DNA from 3 places in the Nostoc sp. 'Peltigera membranacea cyanobiont' 213 genome. Region 3 is predicted to be linked to each of the others. Evidence: riboswitches for the same ligand, from Rfam matches in the RefSeq annotation. Region 3 holds a riboswitch; each other region holds the start of a gene.
The links. A riboswitch is a leader RNA that binds a small molecule or an ion and turns the genes downstream of it on or off. The one in region 3 is predicted to bind cobalamin.
Positions count from the first base shown of each region.

Region 1: linked by a shared signal. The riboswitch ahead of CDG77_RS11125 (energy-coupling factor ABC transporter permease) and the one ahead of CDG77_RS24130 (N-acetylmuramoyl-L-alanine amidase) in region 3 are both predicted to bind cobalamin.
Region 2: linked by a shared signal. The riboswitch ahead of cobG (precorrin-3B synthase) and the one ahead of CDG77_RS24130 (N-acetylmuramoyl-L-alanine amidase) in region 3 are both predicted to bind cobalamin.

Region 1 covers NZ_NOLI01000029.1:41,626-48,574, forward strand. The annotation lists gene CDG77_RS11100 (hypothetical protein) at 175-381, opposite strand; gene CDG77_RS11105 (energy-coupling factor ABC transporter ATP-binding protein) at 601-1,395, opposite strand; gene cbiQ (cobalt ECF transporter T component CbiQ) at 1,416-2,195, opposite strand; gene CDG77_RS11115 (PDGLE domain-containing protein) at 2,239-2,613, opposite strand; gene cbiM (cobalt transporter CbiM) at 2,644-3,396, opposite strand; cobalamin riboswitch at 3,555-3,708, shown strand; gene CDG77_RS11125 (energy-coupling factor ABC transporter permease) at 3,735-4,511, shown strand; gene CDG77_RS11130 (energy-coupling factor ABC transporter substrate-binding protein) at 4,498-4,797, shown strand; gene cbiQ (cobalt ECF transporter T component CbiQ) at 4,794-5,606, shown strand; gene CDG77_RS11140 (energy-coupling factor ABC transporter ATP-binding protein) at 5,581-6,414, shown strand; gene CDG77_RS11145 (retropepsin-like aspartic protease family protein) at 6,418-6,949, opposite strand, start outside.
Region 2 covers NZ_NOLI01000033.1:58-7,006, reverse strand. The annotation lists gene CDG77_RS11865 (molybdopterin-dependent oxidoreductase) at 1-3, shown strand, start outside; gene CDG77_RS11860 (precorrin-2 C(20)-methyltransferase) at 26-730, opposite strand; gene CDG77_RS11855 (precorrin-8X methylmutase) at 733-1,359, opposite strand; gene cobG (precorrin-3B synthase) at 1,419-2,942, opposite strand; adenosylcobalamin-variant (AdoCbl-variant) riboswitch at 2,944-3,034, opposite strand; gene CDG77_RS11845 (thiol-disulfide oxidoreductase DCC family protein) at 3,420-3,833, shown strand; gene CDG77_RS38500 (hypothetical protein) at 3,940-4,062, shown strand; gene CDG77_RS11840 (LysR family transcriptional regulator) at 4,063-4,947, opposite strand; gene ilvD (dihydroxy-acid dehydratase) at 5,053-6,744, shown strand.
Region 3 covers NZ_NOLI01000106.1:13,723-20,671, forward strand. The annotation lists gene CDG77_RS24110 (TonB-dependent receptor domain-containing protein) at 1-2,239, shown strand, start outside; gene CDG77_RS24115 (MFS transporter) at 2,314-3,495, shown strand; gene CDG77_RS24120 (chlorophyll a/b-binding protein) at 3,747-3,959, shown strand; gene CDG77_RS24125 (hypothetical protein) at 4,022-4,261, shown strand; cobalamin riboswitch at 4,407-4,559, shown strand; gene CDG77_RS24130 (N-acetylmuramoyl-L-alanine amidase) at 5,043-6,881, shown strand.

The sequences.
Region 1 (6,949 bases), on a different contig from region 3:
AACTTTTTGATAGCTTTAGGCGAACCCAAAAAAGTATACTACTTTATGTTGGTTAACTCTCAATCTCCACAAAATTCCTGATTAGTCCCCTAATCGTCTAAAAACCTTTCCCTGGCTTTACTAGGCAAAACCGCCCCTCTCGCCCGTCGGAGCTACGGTGTACGCACAAGTCTTCTAGAGTTTGGCTTCTTCGCCAGAAACAATTTCACCCCGCAAAGCTTCCACTGTTTCTATTGCTTTAACAAAGGTATTGTAAGCTGAGTTAAACTGTTTTTCGTCTTGGTATAACCTGCCGAGATTTGACAAAGTTTCTGCATGGTTTTGAGGAAAAGCGCTGCGCGTTCTTACTTCCAGTGCAGCAGAATAAGCAGCGATCGCCAACTAAGGGTTCTCTCAAAGGGAGAGGCTAGCGTCAAGGGGTCTCTCCAAATGGATCGTCTGGCGTGTGGGGTACAATGACTGTGGGAATTATAACTAATTGATATTATGCCTCTGGCTAACGCACCATCCAAAAGCTTTGGTGCGTTATACGCGATAACACACCCTACAGATACTTAGATTTATTTCATAAATCAAATCGGATTCCTATATGTGGGTAAATTAAACAAGTTCGCGGTATCGAGATGCCTTAACAGGTGCATGTTCTAACTGACAGTAAGGGCGGCTATAGCAGAGTGGTGACTCTAAAGCGTGCCCATCTAAAAACTCTGGATTACTCATTACCTGTTCGGTTGGGCCATCATATACGATTTGACCTTGGCTGAGAACAACAGTGCGATCGCATAAATCTAAAGCTAAATCTAAATCATGGGTTGCAATCAGTTGTGTCAGAGGTAAGGTTTGTAACAACTCAATAAATTGCCGACGAGAACGGGGATCTAACTGAGCAGAGGGTTCATCCAATACTAATATCTGTGGGTTCATTGCCAAGACTCCAGCGATCGCAATCCGTTTCTTTTCACCTCCAGATAAATTATTGGTATAGCGTTGTCCATACCATTGGGGATCGATGTCCACTGCTGCCATTGCTTGCAGAGTTCGCTGGAGCAATTCTTCACCTTGCACACCCATATTGAGCGGCCCAAAAGCAACATCTTCCCAAACTGTTGGCATAAACAACTGATTATCTGGATTCTGAAACACCAAACCCACAAAATTCCGAATATTTCGCAAATTTTCCGAATTTACAGACCACTCTCCAATTGTCACCTCTCCCGCTTGTGGCATGATAATTCCATTCAGATGTAACAGCAGTGTGGATTTTCCCGAACCATTGGCTCCGATTAATGCCACTCGCTCTGTTGCCTTGATAGACAAATTTATTTTGTCTAAAGCTTGAGTCCCATCAGGATAGGTATAGCTAAGATTTTGAATTGATATTGGATTATGGTGCATTGAGATAACACGAAAAAAAGTTATTTCCGCCAGTAAATAGCCTGACCCAATAGTGCCAAAATTACAGTCAGACTTAAAGCTACAACATCAGATTGTCCCCCTAGCGAGACTTTTTCCATCATTGGTGGCACTCCTTGATAGCCTCGTGAGAGCATCGCCTGATAAACGAGATTTCCGCGATCGTAAGTGCGGATAAATAGCGCTCCAATCATGTTGCCAACAATTAACCGAATAGAGCGATTCCTGTTCATCAGATTTCGAGACTCTGCCGCCCGACGCATAGCGTTAAACTCGCCAATCAACACACTGATATAGCGATACATCGATGCCAGAATTGCAACTAATAGTGGTGGAGTTCTCAATTCCAACAGGGCATGAAGGAGGGCTGTTACCGAAGTGGTTAAAGTTAGTAAGTTTAGTATTAGCAGCGATAACAGAGCCTTAAGCGTGACACTACCTAAGACAGTTAACCCCACCGTTGTAATCTGCAATGGCCCCCAAGACCACAACACCTCACCACCACCCCGAAATAAAGTACCCAACAGAACCACACTAATAAACGTTAACTCAACTGCTAACCGTTTCACTAGTACTGATAGAGTGACTTTACTTAGCAATATGAGGCTGATTAAAGCTAATCCATAAATAGCCCAAGTCCACCAATGCCCATCTGGTGTGAGAACATTGGCAAACACAAACAATAAGGTACAAAGTATCCGGGTACGGGGAGCGAGTTTGTGCCAGAGAGTCGCTTGTTTGCTATCGACATCTAATACAAATACTCCAACGTGCAGCAGCATGATGTTAAGTTCCTATCTGTATTTGATTCCTAATTACGAATTGTTAATCTGGCGCATCTGAGTCGGAATCAGCGTCATACTGTGTAGAAGGTAAACTAGAACCACGAATAACTAGTTTGCCAATACCCCAAGCTAAACCGAAAGTTGCTAATGTTCCAATTAATCCAGCTAATGGAGTAGCGATCGCTTCTGGTACTCCTCTGAGGGCATACTCATCAAAAATTCCATAAAAGGGTAATTTCTGAGCGGGTTTCTCTCCAAGTTCTTTGCTGTCAAACTTTAGGTCTTGGGAAACTCTATCTAGCCCATCTGGGTTTTTACTTGCTAGTGGCGAAAGGAAAATTGCAATCAATAAGGCAATACCTAAGCCAGCGATAACAAAAGCCCGGTTGCGCGATCGCGAGAGATTGCTACTCATAAGTATTAAATCCTGATTTAGTCACACCTTTTAATAACGAGAGACTGGACGAGACATAGGTGATTTTGTCTGACGGGGTGGATCGTAAAATAAATCAGGTCGAGTCCGCCAAATAAAACTAAGTGCTACTACGGTAATCAGCGCCTCGCCAATGCCAATTACGACATGCCAAGAAGCCATTGCTGTTAAACCTACCGCCAGAGGAACCGTTCCAGACACAGCTAGTTCTAAGGCACACATAACTGAAGCTACCACTACGCTTGTCCAAGCAGCGATCGCCGCACCAATTGTCATACCTCGTAAGGTATCGCGCCCAGTAGCAAATCTTATTGTGCGATAGAGATAGTAACCACCAAAGGTACCGATTAATCCCATGTTAAAGATGTTCGCCCCTAAAACTGTTAGTCCACCATCTTGAAATAGAACAGCTTGCACGATAAACACTGCAACCATAACTAGCGATCCAGCCCAAGGCCCTAATAAAGCTCCAGCTAGTGTTCCGCCCAAAAGGTGTCCAGAAGTGCCTCCTGGAATCGGGAAATTGATCATTTGCGCTGCAAAGATAAATGCTGCACAAACTCCCATTAAAGGTACTGCTCGTTCTTGGTATTCTGCTTGCGATCGCTTAATAGCTAGTGTAATTAAAGCAAGAGCAATTATCCAGGTGACAAGGATAACGGGTAAGTTCAAGAAGCCATCTGGAATGTGCATAGCTAAATGCGGCTGTATTACCCAGTACAGCCAGCCGAAGGACGAAGCACCCATAAATGGTATTGTTTCCATGTTTAAGAAGTGTCCTTTGCAGCCAGATTGATTTAAGCGTCCAGTTGTCTAGTAGACCACGTATTCTCTAGAAACTTCAATCCACTAGGGGGGCATATTAAATACAATTTAGATCGATCGTATTATTGTGTTCGCGGTTTTGATGCTTGAGTAATGGTGATATAGTTACTCCAATCGGTTCTGATGGGGAGCATAACGCCACGCTGCGCTATCGGACGCAAGGGGGAAAGTCCGGTGTGAATCCGGCGCTGTCCCGCAACTGTGAGCCAAAATTAGGTGAGTCAGGATGCCCGCCGATGGGAACCAATTCGTTTACATAAATCTGCGAGGTACAGGTTATGAAAAGAAAAAAACAGGCGTTAGTTAGTCTAACCCTGATGGGAGTTATCAGTTTTTACTTGGTAGTTGGTTTACCCCAACCCGCTTATGCCATGCACATTATGGAAGGTTTTTTACCAGTGCAGTGGGCAATTTTTTGGTGGGTTGTGGCATTACCATTTTTTTTATTAGGATTGCGTAGTCTGACACGCATTACCCAAGCTAACCCGGAACTAAAACTACTACTGGGCTTGGCTGGTGCTTTCACTTTCGTGTTGTCAGCGTTGAAAATCCCTTCCGTCACAGGTAGCTGTTCTCATCCGACAGGGACAGGGTTAGGTGCGGTGCTGTTTGGTCCCCTCACCATGACAGTTTTAGGTAGCTTGGTATTGTTATTTCAAGCTTTGTTACTGGCACATGGCGGCTTGACGACGCTGGGGGCAAATGCTTTTTCGATGGCGATCGCAGGGCCCTTTGCAGCTTACTGGATATATAATCTGACAATGAAGTTGGGTGGTAAACAAAGAATCGCCATATTTCTCGCAGCTGCGATCGCAGATTTACTCACTTACGTTATCACTTCTATTCAACTCGCCCTAGCTTTTCCTGCCCCCGTTGGTGGATTTATTGCTTCATTTATCAAGTTCGCCGGAATTTTTGCTATAACTCAAGTTCCCTTAGCAATTAGTGAAGGATTACTAACTGTGTTGGTATGGAACTGGCTGCAATCTTATAATCCTCAAGAATTGGAACTGTTGCAATTAATCAAGCGAGGAAATGGTAATGAGTCAATCTAAAAAAGGGTTGAGTAACTGGCTGTTGGTAGTAGCTGTCTTAGCTTTAGCAGTTGCACCATTAATATTTGTACGTGGTGGGGAATTTGCCGGTTCTGATGACAAAGCTGAAAAAGCAATTACTGAAATCCAGCCTGGATATAAACCCTGGTTTAAATCATTTTTTGAACCAGCTAGTGGAGAAATAGAAAGCTTATTATTTGCTTCGCAAGCAGCTTTAGGTGCGGGAGTAGTCGGTTATGCAATTGGGTTGTATAAAGGACGTTCCCAACAAAAACGTGAAGAATGAGCCTGCAACTAGACACTTTAGCTTACACTAATCGACTGCGAAGATTACCACCAGAACATAAAATAATTTTTGCATTTACTACTCTTGCAATTTCCCTTGTTACCCATCCGCTAGTACAAATTTTGATAGCGCTTTGGCTGGGTGTTTGGACAGTTATTTATGCAAAAATTCCAGCTGGTGTTTATTTTCGGTTGTTAATGTTCACCATAGTTTTTTGTTTGACGAGTTTACCAGCCTTGATGGTGAATGGAGTTGCAATTACTGATTTGTCCAAGGTGCAATTAGACTCGTGGTATGGATTAACTCTCGGACACTTCTATATTTATATCAGTCATAGTGGCAGTATCCAAGCATGGGGAATTTTAACCAGAGCATTAGCTTCTGTTTCTTGCTTATATTTTCTCATGTTAACTGTCCCTTTCCCAGAGATATTACAAACTCTGCGTTACTTGCGATTTCCTGTGCTTCTGAGCGATTTGTTATTACTAATGTATCGGTTTATTTTCATCCTGCTAAATACAGCTAGTGAATTGTTGACTGCCCAAAATTCTCGTGGTGGCTACCGCACTTGGCGTAGTGGGATGAAAAGTTTAGCACTACTAATCGGACAACTATTACAGCGAACCTTACAACGATATAGTCAGTTCTCTCTCGGACTGGAATCACGGGGTTTTGTGAGTGAATTTAGAGTTTGGCATCCCCGCCGTTATTATCCTCAAGGGCGATATATCATTGAAGCTATTTTCGGCTGTGTAGTATTAATAGCATTGGACTTTTGGCGGAATGCAGGAATATTTACTCGAATTTGAGCAGGTATATTACACCTATCCTGGCACACAGCAATCAGCTTTGAATGGTCTAACACTGAAGATTCCATCTGGCAAAAGATGTGCATTAATTGGGCAAAATGGCTGTGGTAAAACTACACTATTTTTATTAGCGAATGGTCTATATAAACCTAATTCTGGTATTGTCCGTTGGCGCGGTGAACCGTTAAGTTATAACCGAAATTATCTTAGCAGCTTACGGCAAAAGGTGGGGCTAGTATTTCAAGATCCAGAACAACAATTAGTAGCTTCTACTGTTGAAGAAGATATATCTTACGGTTTGTGTAATTTGGGTTTACCAGAATCTGAAATTAAAGATCGAGTAGAACAAGCTTTAATTGAATTTGGGCTGACTACTTTAGCAGAAAGGCCAGTACATCATCTGAGTTTAGGACAAAAGAAGCGAGTTTCTATAGCAGATGTGATGGTACTGCGGCCAGAACTTTTGGTGCTGGATGAGCCAACAGCTTATTTAGATATCAAACATACTCGCAACTTGATAGCAACGATGAAAAAAATTCATCAAGATGGCACTACTTTATTGATGGCTACCCATGATTTAGATTTAGTCTATCGGTGGGCAGATTGGGTTTTTGTTATGGATAAAGGGCGACTGATGATAGAAGGCAAACCACAAGATGTATTTAGTCAGCGTCAACTTTTATCGGAGTTAGAGTTGGGTGTACCATTCATATATGAAATGTTATTTGATGGGCTATCTGCTGAGGAAGAAGTAGTGATAGAACGAGTGCGACAGCGAATATTAGAGCAATTTCGGAATGTCCTGTGAGGATTAACGGTGATGAAATTCAACCTCTTTCTCCAGAATCTTAATATCATAGCTACCGAAGAAATCGTGGCCTAGTAAGCCGATACTTGCTTTTGGTGCGATCGCTACCTGAAGATTATTAGCTGTAACTCCACCTACTGCAACAGATTTTATCTTACCGGTTGGAAATTCTACCTCGCTACCATCGGCAATTTGAGCTTGCATTGTACCTGTAGCCTGGAGTTCAAGTGTATTGGCCATACTTTGAGTGATAATGGTTCCACTAGCACCTGTGTCTACAATCATTTCAAAGGTTTTTTTGTCATTGAAGGTAACGTCAATCACAGGAGTTCCACCAAAGCGGCGTTTGATTGAGACTCGAAAAACTCTGTCGTCTGAAGGTGCGGCTATATTGCCACAAAGCCTTTCTAATCTAACGGTTTTACCGGAAGAAGTTACCATGTAACATGCTCCTGGATCGTCAGCTATTGCCTGATGAGAGAATGCTAAAAATATTAGTGTCGGGATTAGTGTGTAGGCGTAGCCGGTCGTAGAC
Region 2 (6,949 bases), on a different contig from region 3:
TGAGGGAGCAGGGGGGCAGAAAATTTTACAATCGATTTTTAGTTGGGATTACAATCATTGAGAAATAGGGTACTTTATCTGGATCGACTTCATCCAGGGGTATAATTCGTTGCTGTGACGTTGATGCCCGCTCAATATATCTTGCTCGTGATGCTAGCCCTAATTTATGCAGAATATCCCGGACTTTGGTAAAGTGACGACCTAGCTTCATAATTGCTGCTGCATCAGTTATCAACAGATGTGTAGTTAGTTCTTCTGCTGGCAATGGGGCGGGTAAGACTGTGAGAATATCGGTGTAGTAAGTGAAAGGTACGCCCAAAGCTACCGGACAAGCCATCAGCGAGGAAACTCCGGGGACAACTTCTGTTTGGTACTGGTCAGATAATCGTGTGAATAGGTACATGAACGAGCCATAGAAAAATGGATCGCCCTCGCACAACACCACCACATCTCGACCTGCTGCTAAATGTTCGGCGATTGGTTCAATTTCTTTATCGTAAATAGACTTGGCCTTTTCTGGCTCCAAAGCGCGGGGGAGATGATATAACACCTCGATTTGATTGCCAGGAAGATATTGCGCCACGATCGCTCTAGCGATACTCTCTTTACCTGTGGCTGATTGATAAGCTACCACAGGAGCCGCACGTAATAGCCGCAGCGCTTTCAAAGTCAATAGTTCTGGATCGCCTGGGCCAACACCAATTCCATAGAGACGACCTTTGGTTTTCATATTCATTCTTCCTCCGTTGCCAGGGCGTTAACTGCTGCTGCTGCGATCGCACTTCCACCGCGCCGACCATGTAAGGTTAAAAATGGTACATTTCTGCTATCTGCCGCCAATGCTGCTTTCGATTCGGCTGCACCGACAAATCCAACTGGGAAGCCTAAAATAATTGCAGGTTTAGTAGCTCCTTCATCAAGCATTTCTAACAGTCTAAATAGGGCTGTGGGCGCATTCCCAATTGCGATTACCGATCCTTCCAGGTGCGATCGCCATAATTCCAAAGCTGCTGCCGACCTTGTAGTACCCATCTTTTTAGCAATTTCTGGTACTTCCGGCTCGTTGAGGGTACAGATAACTTGATTGTTTGCAGATAACCGTCGTCTGGTAACGCCATCGGCAACCATCCGGCAATCGCATAGAATTGGCGCTCCCTCTGCTAAGGCTGCCCTTGCAGATTGTACTGCTGTTGGTGAATATCCCAAGTCAGTAACAATATCCGTCATCCCACAGGCATGAATGAGACGCACGGCAACTTTTGCTACATCTGGTGGCAGGACATCTAAATTCGCTTCTGACCGGATGATTGCAAAAGAATTACGGTAAATTTCGTTGGCATCTCGGATGTAGTCGGGCATTCGATTTGGGATTTTAGATTTTGGATTGACTTGAGAAGGGAACCTAAGTGTTTATTGAATCAGAGTTGTAATTGAGCGATCGCACATCGATTGCTAAATTCCCCAAAAGATTCATTGGGATTTAAGCGTTGAATTTTATATACATATAGCATCCGCTCTATTAATGCAGGTAGTTCGGTAAAAGTCACATATTGATATATTTCCCGTCCAAATTTCTGCTTGCTATCACCAACATAAACGTGATAGCCTTCTACAATTCCACCGTCAGCCTCAAAGTTGACACCGAGCAGAGTAATATCACTCTTGCTATGCTGGGCGCAGGATTTTTCGCAGCCACTGAAGTGGATATTAACTGGGCAATCCAGAGTAAGGCGAGTTTCCAGATATTCAGCTAATGCCAACGCATGACTTTTAGTGTCTGTGGCAGAAGAAGCACAACCCTTGTTTCCCGAACAGGCAACTAATGCACTCTTAATGTTAGTTGCAGAGAAATCTAATCCTAAAAAAGCGATTTCACTTTGGACATCATCAACCCATTGCTGAGGAATGTCTGCAATCAGCAAATTTTGCCAGGGAGTTAACCGAAGAGTGCCGCTACCATATTTTGCTGCTAAATTTGCTAAACCCTTCATCTGTGTACTTTCCAATCGTCCCAGAGGTAATACGATACCAATATAAAATAAGCCTCGCTGACGTTGGGGATGGATACCAATATGCTGATACTTGCCCTCTCCTGGCAAAATAGTAGAGAATTCCTTTAGGGGTTGGGGGGTTAGGTATTTTCCCGTTTCACCGTCCAAAAGCGGGAAAGGTAAACGTTGCTGAACTTCTTGGAGATAATTTTCACAACCCAAAGTGTTCAATAACTCTAAGAGACGTAGCCGCCGCTTATTTGTAGTATTAGTATGAGCTAGATAGACCTCTGTCAAAGCTGCCAAGACAGGTAAACATTGCTTTGGTGTTAACAAAATCCCCATATCGCTAGGCGGTTGGCCCTTTGCGCCGACACTGAGATAAAGGCGGAAGTAAACATCAGCATTGACTAAGACAGCAGCAAATAGGATATCATTCAAGCGATCGCACACGTGAATTATTCCACCGCCATCAAAGCAAACGCTAAATTTTGCCGATAGTCCTGAAAGCGCCGGATGTGCGGCAATATAATTATCCCAATCTTCGACAAAAGGGCGAGTGTCGATTAATTCTTGCGGATCGATACCAGCAGTTGGGCTGGTCATAATATTACGGATATGGTCTACAACAGAATTGTGAGAACCCAATCCCATAAGCTGTAAATGCTTCAAAACCTCAGCATTTATCCCCGTGCGGATCTCGCGGACTTGTAGGTTAGCTCGATTAGTCACATCCACATAGCCGCCACCATACTGCTCTGCTATGTCTGCGATCGCATGGCACTGCTGAGTGCTAATAATTCCACCTGGTATTCTAATGCGAGATAATATCCCATCGGCGGCGGGTGTAGTATAAAACAAGCCAGGACAAGTGGCAAATCCAGAAAGCAAATTTAGAACTCCTTCCCCGTGCGACGCAGGGAGTAGACGGTGATTGTGTCTTGATGACATCTTGAAAGTTGGCATTCTGACTTGGGCTATCCCATTACAGCTGCGGCACAGTCCCGGAATTTCACCGGAGTTTCCCAACTCCAAGCTTTAATAATTTAGCACGAGAAGGTAGTTAGAAAATTTAACACTTCCGAATTAGGACTAGTATTTGATTTTTGAAATATGTGTAGTGGCGCGGCAAGGGTAAAATGTTGCAATAGATTTTAGAGAAAATTGAGATAAATCAATATTTTCTGCTTTACAACTTTATGCCACGTAGGGTGCGTTAGCATAGCGTAACGCACCATCAGCTTGGGATGGTGCGTTACGACGTTCCGTCTAACGCACCCTACAGATACTTTCAAAAATCTTAAGTATATGAAGTGAATCGTATTACTTTAGTGAGGCAAGAGCGATCGCTACGGTTTTCTAAGCTAGAATACCAAAGTTGTGTTTAGACAGATCCGACAAGTCAATTGCCAAAAAGCTGTTATTTCCATGAACTACTACGTAATCTACGACGGAAATTGTAATCTCTGCGTTACTTTAGTGCAATTGCTAGAAACCTTAGACAAGGGAAAGTTATTTCGCTACGCTCCCATGCAAGATGAACAGACACTTTTACAGTGGGGAATTACAGCCCAAGATTGCGAACAGGGAGTAATTTTAATTGATGGCAATGAACCTCAAAGACGTTGGCAAGGCAGTAACGCCGCAGAAGAAATTGGGCGGTTATTGCCAGTAGGAAGTATATTTGTAGATGCTTATCGAGCCTTACCGGGGATGAAATGGGCAGGCGATCGCTTTTACGAACAAATCCGCGATAATCGTTACACCATATTTGGTAAGCGTTCTAGTACTTATGAATCGGCATACTGTGCTGATGGAAACTGCAAGGAATCCAAGCGTTAGGGATTTCCAAGTAAAAAAATATTCCGTCGCAGAGGGACAAGGGGGACAAGGAAGACAAGGGAGACAAGGGAGACAAGGAAGAAAGAAGTCTAGTTGAGTAGACAAATTGAATAATTTATTTTTTGGAGTTCCCTTAATTATTAAACACGATCGCAATGCTTCTATAAAACAGTTGCTTGCAACTCAAATCGCGCCTAAGCGTTTGGCGATCGCCTTTTTAACTGATTAATTAACCACAGACACTTCTGACAATTTGTAGAAACTCCCGTAAAACAGGTGTCATATCCTCTTGTCGCCACACTACAGCCGTTTCTACTAATGGTGTTTTTTCTTCTAAAGTGCGATAAACTACACCAGCCCTTTGAAGATTTTGCAAAGAAGACGGTACGATCGCAATCCCCATTCCTGCTGACACTAGCCCGATAATTGTCTGCATTTGGATTGCTTCTTGAGTCACTTTTGGGCTAAAATTCCCTTGCTGACAAAGACTCAGGATTTGATCGTAAAGTCCGGGGCCCAAATAGCGGGGGAACATAATAAAATTTTCGTTCAAGAGCGATCGCACTGAAATATTTTCTTGTCTAGCTAACAAATGAGTTTCTAGGAAAGCCACAATTAGTCCTTCCTGCTGAATACATTCTTGATTAAAAGTGTTGTCTTCTAAAGGTGGATGGGCAAAACCTACATGGATGCGGCGATTGAATAGCGCTTGTTCTTGCTGAGTTGTCGTCAATTCTTGTAATACTAACTCCACTTCTGGAAACTGTTCTCGAAACCGTCGCAAAATCACAGGTAGCAAATCGTAAGTTACCAAGCTGGTGAAACCTACTCGGAGTTGTCCTTTCTCACCCCTACCTGTCCGTTGAGTCAGATCGATTGCCTTCGATAGTTGAGCGAACAATTGATAAGCTTCTTGCAAAAATACTTGTCCGGCTTCCGTTAGCTGCACCTGTCGTTTAGTTTTGCGTTGAAAAAGTTCTACTCCTAGTTCTGCTTCTAGCTGCTGAATTTGCTGGCTTAAGGGCGGTTGAGCGATGTGAAGTCGCTCTGCGGCTTTACTAAAGTGCAGTTCCTCAGCTACAGCAATAAAGTAGCGCAGGTGTCGCAGTTCCATAGTTTTGATATTTTATAAGTCTCAAATACTTATAAATATATATTGGACATCTCAAAAATTGCTATCTATGATACTCATACATGGAAGTCAGAGGATGATGTAACGATGTCGGAGAATTTAAGAAGCCAAATTGTGACGCAAGGGGTGCAGCGATCGCCAAATCGAGCTATGCTGCGTGCAGTTGGTTTTAAAGATGAAGATTTCAACAAAGCCATTGTCGGTATAGCCAACGGTTACAGCACCATCACGCCCTGCAATATGGGGATAAATAAACTAGCACTCATAGCAGAAGCAGGGATTAAATCTGCCGGAGCGATGCCACAAATCTTTGGCACGATTACCATTAGCGATGGGATTTCAATGGGAACCGAAGGGATGAAATATTCCCTAGTGTCGCGCGAAGTTATAGCCGATTCCATTGAAACCGCCTGTACCGGACAAAGCATGGATGGAGTACTAGCCATTGGCGGTTGTGATAAAAATATGCCAGGGGCAATGATTGCAATGGCCCGCATGAATATCCCTGCAATATTCGTTTACGGTGGGACAATTAAACCCGGTCACTACAACGGACGTGATTTAACCGTTGTCAGTTCATTTGAAGCTGTTGGTCAATACAGTGCTGGAAGAATTGACGACAAGGAATTATTAGAAGTCGAAACTCGCGCTTGTCCTGGGGCTGGTTCCTGTGGGGGAATGTTCACGGCTAACACCATGTCTTCAGCATTTGAAGCGATGGGGATGAGTTTACCCTATTCTTCGACAATGGCAGCCGAAGATGCCGAAAAAGCCGACAGCACCGAAAAATCAGCTTATGTATTAGTCGAAGCCATCAAGAAGCAAATCTTACCTCGCCAAATTATCACCCGCAAATCTATAGAGAATGCCATTTCTGTAATTATGGCAGTGGGTGGTTCGACCAATGCAGTGTTGCATTTTTTAGCGATCGCCCGCGCCGCTAATGTAGAGTTAACTATAGACGACTTTGAAACAATCCGTGGTCGTGTTCCCGTTTTATGTGATTTAAAACCAAGCGGGAAATATGTCGCTACAGATTTGCACAAAGCTGGTGGCATTCCGCAAGTAATGAAGATGTTACTTGTGCATGATTTATTACACGGTGATTGCCTCACCATTAGCGGTCAAACCATTGCAGAGATATTAGCAGACATCCCCGCAGAGCCATCCGCCAATCAAGATGTGATTCGGACTTGGAATAACCCAATGTATCCCCAAGGACATTTAGCCGTTCTCAGAGGTAATTTGGCAACAGAAGGGGCTATCGCCAAAATTACCGGGGTGAAAAAACCAGTGATTACCGGGCCTGCACGAGTATTTGAATCGGAAGAAGCCTCTTTAGATGCAATTTTGGCGGGTAAAATTCAAGCTGGTGATATTTTGGTTATCCGCTACGAAGGCCCCAAGGGTGGCCCTGGAATGCGAGAAATGTTGGCTCCCACTTCGGCAATTATCGGCGCTGGTTTGGGTGATGCGGTGGGATTAATTACCGACGGACGCTTTTCTGGCGGTACTTACGGCATGGTAGTTGGTCATGTTGCACCAGAAGCAGCAGTTGGTGGTGCGATCGCGCTTGTAGAAGAAGGCGATAGTATTACGATTGATGCACCGGCTCGTTTATTGCAGTTGAATATATCCGAAGAAGAATTAGCCCGTCGTCGTGCTAATTGGCAACCTCCGGCTCCGCGTTACACTAAAGGCGTGTTGGCGAAATATGCCAAATTGGTATCTTCTAGCAGTCTTGGGGCTGTGACAGATTTAGATTTGTTCAATAACTAGTTATTAACAGTAAACCAAAAACTTTTTGGTTTACTGGTTAACAATTCTTTCCCATTTTTGCAATTATTCTTCTACAATTCATCAACACATTAGGGACTTACAAATAAAAAAATATCCCAACTTTTCTTGTGGGACGGGCAAGATGCCCATCCCACAAATGAATAATTTATTTCTTTCTTGGAAAGAACAAAACGCTGGATTAATT
Region 3 (6,949 bases):
AGGTAATAGCTTTATTGCAAATATTCCCAATGCACAACTGCGTTTAGCAAGTGGTAATACCTTCCGTCAAGAAAAGCCAGTTGCGGGAATTACGGAAGTCTTGGCGGCAAATCAGGATGCAAATAGTATCCAAATTACTGTAGTGGGGACAACACAAACTCCAAAAGTCGAACTATTTGACAGCGATGAAGGTTTAGTTTTAGGGGTGACACCAACAACACCTGAAACTCAACCATCAGCCTATAGCCAAAAACCTAATGAACCAGATATTGAACTAACTGTTACCGCCCAAAAACGGCCGGAAAATGCACAGAATGTACCCATTAGTGTTACGGTAATACCTCGTCAGGAAATAGAAGATGCTCAAATCGGTTCTTTGATTGATATTGCCAATCAAACGCCTAACTTTAACTTTCTTCCCACATCTTCCGGCGGTACAGAGTTTAGTAATTATAGTTTGCGGGGTTTGAACAATCAAAATTTTCTTACTGCTCAGGATAGCGTAGCCTTTTACATCGATGATATTCCAATTGACTATAACGGCTTTCTAGACTTGGCTTTACTCGATCTAGAACAAATAGAAGTGCTAAGAGGCCCTCAAAGTACGCTATATGGCCGAAATAGTTCTGGTGGGGTCGTCAATATCATTTCCAGACAAGCAACGCCAGAACCAGAAACACGAATTAGTGCAAGTTATGGTAGATATAACAGCCGCCAATTCCAGTTCTCTCTCAACGATGCTTTGGTTGACGATAAACTATCACTGCGAATTGCCGGAGCTTACAGAGGACAGGATGGATTTATTAGGAACCTAGCCACAGGTAATGAAATAGGCGAGCGATCGCGCCTAGCTGCACGAGCGCAACTTTTGTGGACACCTACACCGGATTGGACAGTATCTTTTAATAGCTATAACAGCTTTACAGATGATGGTAATCCAACCTACAACAAGTTAAATCCTTCTGACCCATTCGAGGTTAATTTACAAACTGAAGGATACAATAAGCTAGATACAAATACCCAAGCTTTAAAAATCGGTTACAACGGCGAGGGTTTCCGAGCCACATCCATCACCGCACGTCGTTTTACCCATCAAGAAAACGTTGTTCCAGGAAGCACAGGAGCGGTACAAATTATTGATGGTATTGACTCCACATTATTGACGCAAGAATTACGTTTCCAATCTCCAGAAACGGCAAAGCATTTTCAATGGTTGTTAGGTAGTTACTACGAATCTCGTGACTTTAACGTTGGCGATGCTCAAACCGACTTTCCTGGATTTGGAAGATTTAGACGTACTGGAGACGATTATCGTCAAACCTATGCGGTATTTGGACAAGTAGATTACCAACTTATAGAACCATTAACTGTATTTGCTGGTTTACGTTACGAATCTAGTGATGCATCTTCAGATAGTACTTATGATTTAGTAAACGCTGACGGAACTCTAACTCCCCAGCGTCCGGCATTTAACAATGAAAAAGTCAGCAACAATGAATTGATTCCCCGCTTCGGTTTGAAATATCAATTCAATCCTAATTTAATGGGATACGTAACTATTGCCAAAGGTTATAGACCGGGTGGATTAAACTATCGCGCCAATAGCGAAGCAGAACTTCGATTTGGGGAAGAAAAAACCTGGAGTTATGAAGTCGGTTTGAAATCTTCTTGGTTGAGCGATCGTTTAATTGCCAACCTATCAGTCTTTCACAATGATGTAAATAACTATCAAGTTTTGCAATATGACGAGAGTGGGTTTTTTGGCAGAGTTAGCAATGTTGACCTTAAAGCCACAGGAGTAGAATTTGAACTGAAAGCCAAACCAGCTAAGAGATTCGATTTAACTGCATCAGTTGGTTATGTAGATAGTATATACAAAAACTACCTAAATTCCGATACAGGTGTAGACCTAAGCAATAATCAAGTTCCCCTATCCCCACAATTTACCTATAATTTAGCTGCTCAATATCGCAGTCCGGGAGGCTTATTTGCTCGTGCAGAATTGCGTGGTTATGGGATTACCTATTTTGATGATGCGAACCAAATCAAGCAAGAACCGTATGCTTTAGTAAATGCCCGCATTGGTTATGAAGCTGAGAAATATGGCATTTATTTATATGCAAATAACTTGTTTGATACTCGCTACATCACCTCTGGATACTTGTTTCCAGTACCGGATGGAACCGCAGGATTTGGCGATCCCGTGACCTATGGCGTGCAAGTTAAAGCTAATTTTTAGTTTAATTGTTGTAGCGTTGGGAAAAATTATCTTTCCTGTCGCTATTTTTGATTTTTTATCCTCTGCACATCGCCATGCTTGCTAAATTAATCCTACTCGCCGCGCTTTATACTACTCAATTCATTCCCACAACCTTTTTTATCCAAACCGTACCTGTTTTTATGCGACAACAAAATATGTCGCTGGATGCTATCGGGTTGTTAAGTTTTCTCATTCTTCCCTCAGCGTTAAAATTTCTGTGGTCGCCTTTTATTGACCGCTACCGTTTGCCAAAGTTAGGACATTATCGCGGTTGGATTATCTGTTTTCAACTTTTGTTAGCACTTGTAACATTTGGATGTGGATTTATTGATATTCAAGAGAATTTCAATATCTTAGTTTTTTGCATGTTTCTCGCTTTTTTATTCTCCGCCAGCCAAGACATTGCTACTGATGCGTTAGCAGTAAATTTACTCGAACCGCGAGAAAGAGGATTAGGAAACGCTATTCAAGCTGGGGGAAATGTTTTTGGCGCTATTATTGGTGGAGGTGGAGCGCTGATTTTACTAGATAGAATCGGCTGGCGGTATAGCTTGATAATTATGTCAGTCGTAATTTTATTGACTTTGATTCCAATACTACTGTATCAAGAACAAGTTAGTAAGAAATCTCAGAAATCGAACTTTTTTAAATCTTATTTTCAACCTTTTATCAACTTTCTCTCGCGTCCCAAAGCATTACCGTGGCTTTTCGTAGTATTGCTATATATGGGAGGCGAAATGATGTCAGGTACAATGCTTCGTCCACTTTTTGTTGATAGAGGTTTGTCGCTCTCAGATATTGGCTTAATGTTGGGTATTGTCAGTTACAGTGTCCGTATTGTTAGTGCTTTGATTGCAGGAGTTTTGATTACCCACTTGGGAAGATTACGTTCTCTAGCTCTATTTGGCTTTGCTGCTAGCATGGTGACACTTTTGTATATCATACCTGCAATTGGTATCAGTAGTTTACCTGTGCTGTATGCTGTGAGTATAACAGTCAATGCAGCCCAAAGTATGGCATATACTGCATTGCTAAGTGCCATGATGGATAAATGCGAACCTGCAACAGCCGCTACTGATTATACATTTCAGGTGTCAGTAGTATACATTGGCGGAATTGCTGCTTCAGTTCTGAGTGGTGCGATCGCTAGTTCTACCGGATATACGTTTATGTTTATCATTAGTGCAGCCTTGAGTTTATTGAGCGTATTACTAATAACTAACTTGCGGGCATAGAAGCAACACATTCCCAAGGTATACAGCCCTCTCGCTACATCGGATTGGTTAAAAACCCTGACCAAAGTCCTACTAATCATGTTCTTTAAATTGTCAGAGGCGATTCTCCCACAAGAGACGCTACGCGAAGGTTACGGTATCTTCGATTTCTTTAGTACGAATAACCGTAATTTTTATTCGTGTCAAGTGCTTGCAAAAAATATTTACATATTGTTATATTTGGTTACATAAGCAAGTAAAGGAAAAAAGACATGACAAGCAAAGGTTTTACCATGAACGAACTTGGTCAACTCAACAACTTTGCAATCGAACCAAAAGTTTATGTAGACCAAACTCCAAGAGTTGGCTTTACTGAGTATGCTGAAAAACTAAATGGTCGTTTGGCAATGATTGGCTTCGTCTCACTCATCGCTGTAGAAGTAATCACTGGACACGGACTGATTGGATGGCTGACAAGCCTGTAGATAATTTTAACTATTCAAAAATTTCATTCAATTAACGCATAGAACATTAAGCAAGGAAATTTATGAGAACTGATTTTGATTTCCCTAAAAAGGATTTAATTGGCCCCGTTGTTTTTCGACCTGATTTCACCAATTTTGAAAAAATCAATCTCAACCAAGCTTGGTCATTGTTTTTTACCGCAGGTCAAGACGACAAAGCACTGGGACAAGAAATTGAATTGGGCAAGTTTTTCACTAACTTTTTAATTGCTGTAGGAGTAACAGGAACTCTTTGGGCAATTTTCTTCAGCAACTTGGGATAAGCAGTTGTGTAAGCGTGTTCAATTGAATAAATTCACTTGAAGTCTTGGTTATGACAACCAAGACTTCTTTAATGTCATGAAATCTTCAAATAAGAGTGACTGTTAACTAAAACTTGATCTTGTATTATTTTCCTTATTATGCTATATAATGGGTCGATTAGTCGGTTCTGATGGTGAGCAGCCATCAGGCGCAAGGGGGAAAGTTCGGTGTGAATCCGGCGCTGTCCCGCAGCTGTAATGAGATTGTGTTCAAAACAAGTCTCAAAGTCAGAATACCCGCCGATGTTAACATGCCTAAAAAATCTGCGAGGTACAGATGTGACAAAATTTTCTCCGGTCAGAGTTCAGATTATACCATCCATCATTTTTCTATCTGCGTTAGTAAAAATCCATAGGTAGTGGATTTTACTAAACAACAATTATCACGATATCAAAAGCACAAACATACAGCTATCAACTATGCTTTATGAAAACTTGGCATGGCTAACATTTGGATGAAATTTATTTAATTAGGTTAATTAAACTGTAATTAACCCGATTAAGTCTTCAAGTTTTTTAGCTATATTTTCTGATAGTTGTACGTTGAAAAAACTAAATTTTGTAAATTTTTGAGCGAACAAAATTAGATTCGGTGGGTAATATTTAACGCGGCTTTGCTGCATTTAAATACCCAACTAAACGAACACTTAGCATCAAAATATTTATGCTGGGTTAGTACTGGTGTGAGTAGAAACAAATACAAATTGTTTTATGTCATAAAATCGAAACAGGAGAGTACTCTGTGAAAATACACTGGCTGCTACCCAGTACAATATTAAATATTGCTATACTCACGTCTCCCGCACTTGCTGCAAAACTAGAATCTTGGCGATTTGATGGTGTCTCCAAGCAACTGGAATTTACGACTGATGATGCTGTACAACCACAGGCACAGTTAATTTTTAACCCCACTCGTTTGGTAATTGATTTACCTGGAACTAGTTTAGGAAAACCTGGTTTTACTCAGTCCGTAGGTGGTGCAATTCGTGCTATCCGCTTCGGACAATTTGATGCTCAAAAGACTCGCATCGTTGTAGAACTGAATCCAGGTTACACTCTCGATCCACAACTTGTAAAATTTACATCAAAAATCGGCAATCAATGGGTTGTACAGTTACCATCGCCAGAACGCGTAGAGACGACATCATCCCCAAGTGGAATTTACAGTGTGGTAGCTGATGGAAAACAAGTTGCACAAACTACATCGAGGACAACTATTATTGAAAATTTACAAGTCACAGGAGATGGATTTTTTATCCGTACTAATGGCAGTAATAATTCAGAAATTAAGGTAAATCGCAGCGATAATCGTAGCGTTATAGACATTAATATTAAAGGTGCAACTCTATCGCCTAATCTGCAACAGCAGCAGTTTATCAACCGATACGATGTCAATAGCATCCAATTTACTCAACTACAAAGTACAATTCCCACTGTCCGCATAACCTTACGGATAGACAAAAATAGTCCTGATTGGCAGGCAACGGTTAGTGGTAGCGACGGTATAGTACTGTTACCTAGTAGTGGAGTAGTCAAGTTACAACAAAGCAATAATCAACCTAACCCAGTTACCCAAGTACCTACTCCCCCTTCCACAATTGAGTCTGTAGAACTGGGAAGCAATGGTACACAATTGCTAATTAGAAGCGATCGCAGTTTATCAAATGTCACTAGTAACTGGGATAGACAAACAGCTCTTTACCGAATCGCTATCCCTAATGCTAAACTCGCAAGCAATATTACCGGGCCGACTTTGAATGCAAATAGTCCCGTGTTGAGAGTACGTCTACAACAGCAAGAAAGAGAAACCGTAGTAATTTATATTCAACCTGTGTCTAGGGTACAAATTAAGCAACTCAACCAAATTAGTTCTCAAATATTAGCATTAGAATTTCAGCGCGATCGCTTAGTTTTACCACCCTCTGCTTCTATAACAAAACCCCCAATTGTTTTTCCTCCTTTACCAACAGCATTCCCAGACCCTGAGTCTCCACCAACGACTGCATCCGAAACCTCACAACCTATACCTCGTCCTCCCAAAGGACGAATAGTCATAATTATCGACCCTGGACATGGGGGAAAAGATGCAGGTGCTATTGGTCTTCATGGACTGCAAGAAAAGGATATCATCTTGAGGATTGGTAAAAAGGTCGCCTCACTTTTAGAGCAAAATGGTATTAAAGTCATCATGACAAGGGATGCTGACTATTTTATCGATCTTGCTCCTAGAGTTGTCATGGCAGAACATGTTCATGCAGACTTATTCGTGAGCATTCATGCAAATTCAATTGATAACAACCCTAGTGCAAATGGTTTAGAAACCTATCATTACGACCGGGGTTATCGTTTAGCGCAAGTGGTTCACAAAAGCATTCTTCAAGGCATTCCGACATTAAAAGACCGAGGAGTAAAACGAGCTAGATTTTATGTGCTGAGAAAAAGTTCTATGCCCGCAATTTTAATAGAAACTGGTTTTGTAACAGGTTCTGAAGATAACCCCAGACTGGCGAACCCAGAGTATGATAATCGGATGGCTGAGGCGATCGTTCGCGGTATCCTCCAGTATTTACAGCAAAGGTAAGTAAGTTTCTTGTGAAGGCACTTACCAATCATAAAGTGACCAGCCGTCGCTTTCGTCTGTTCCGCAGC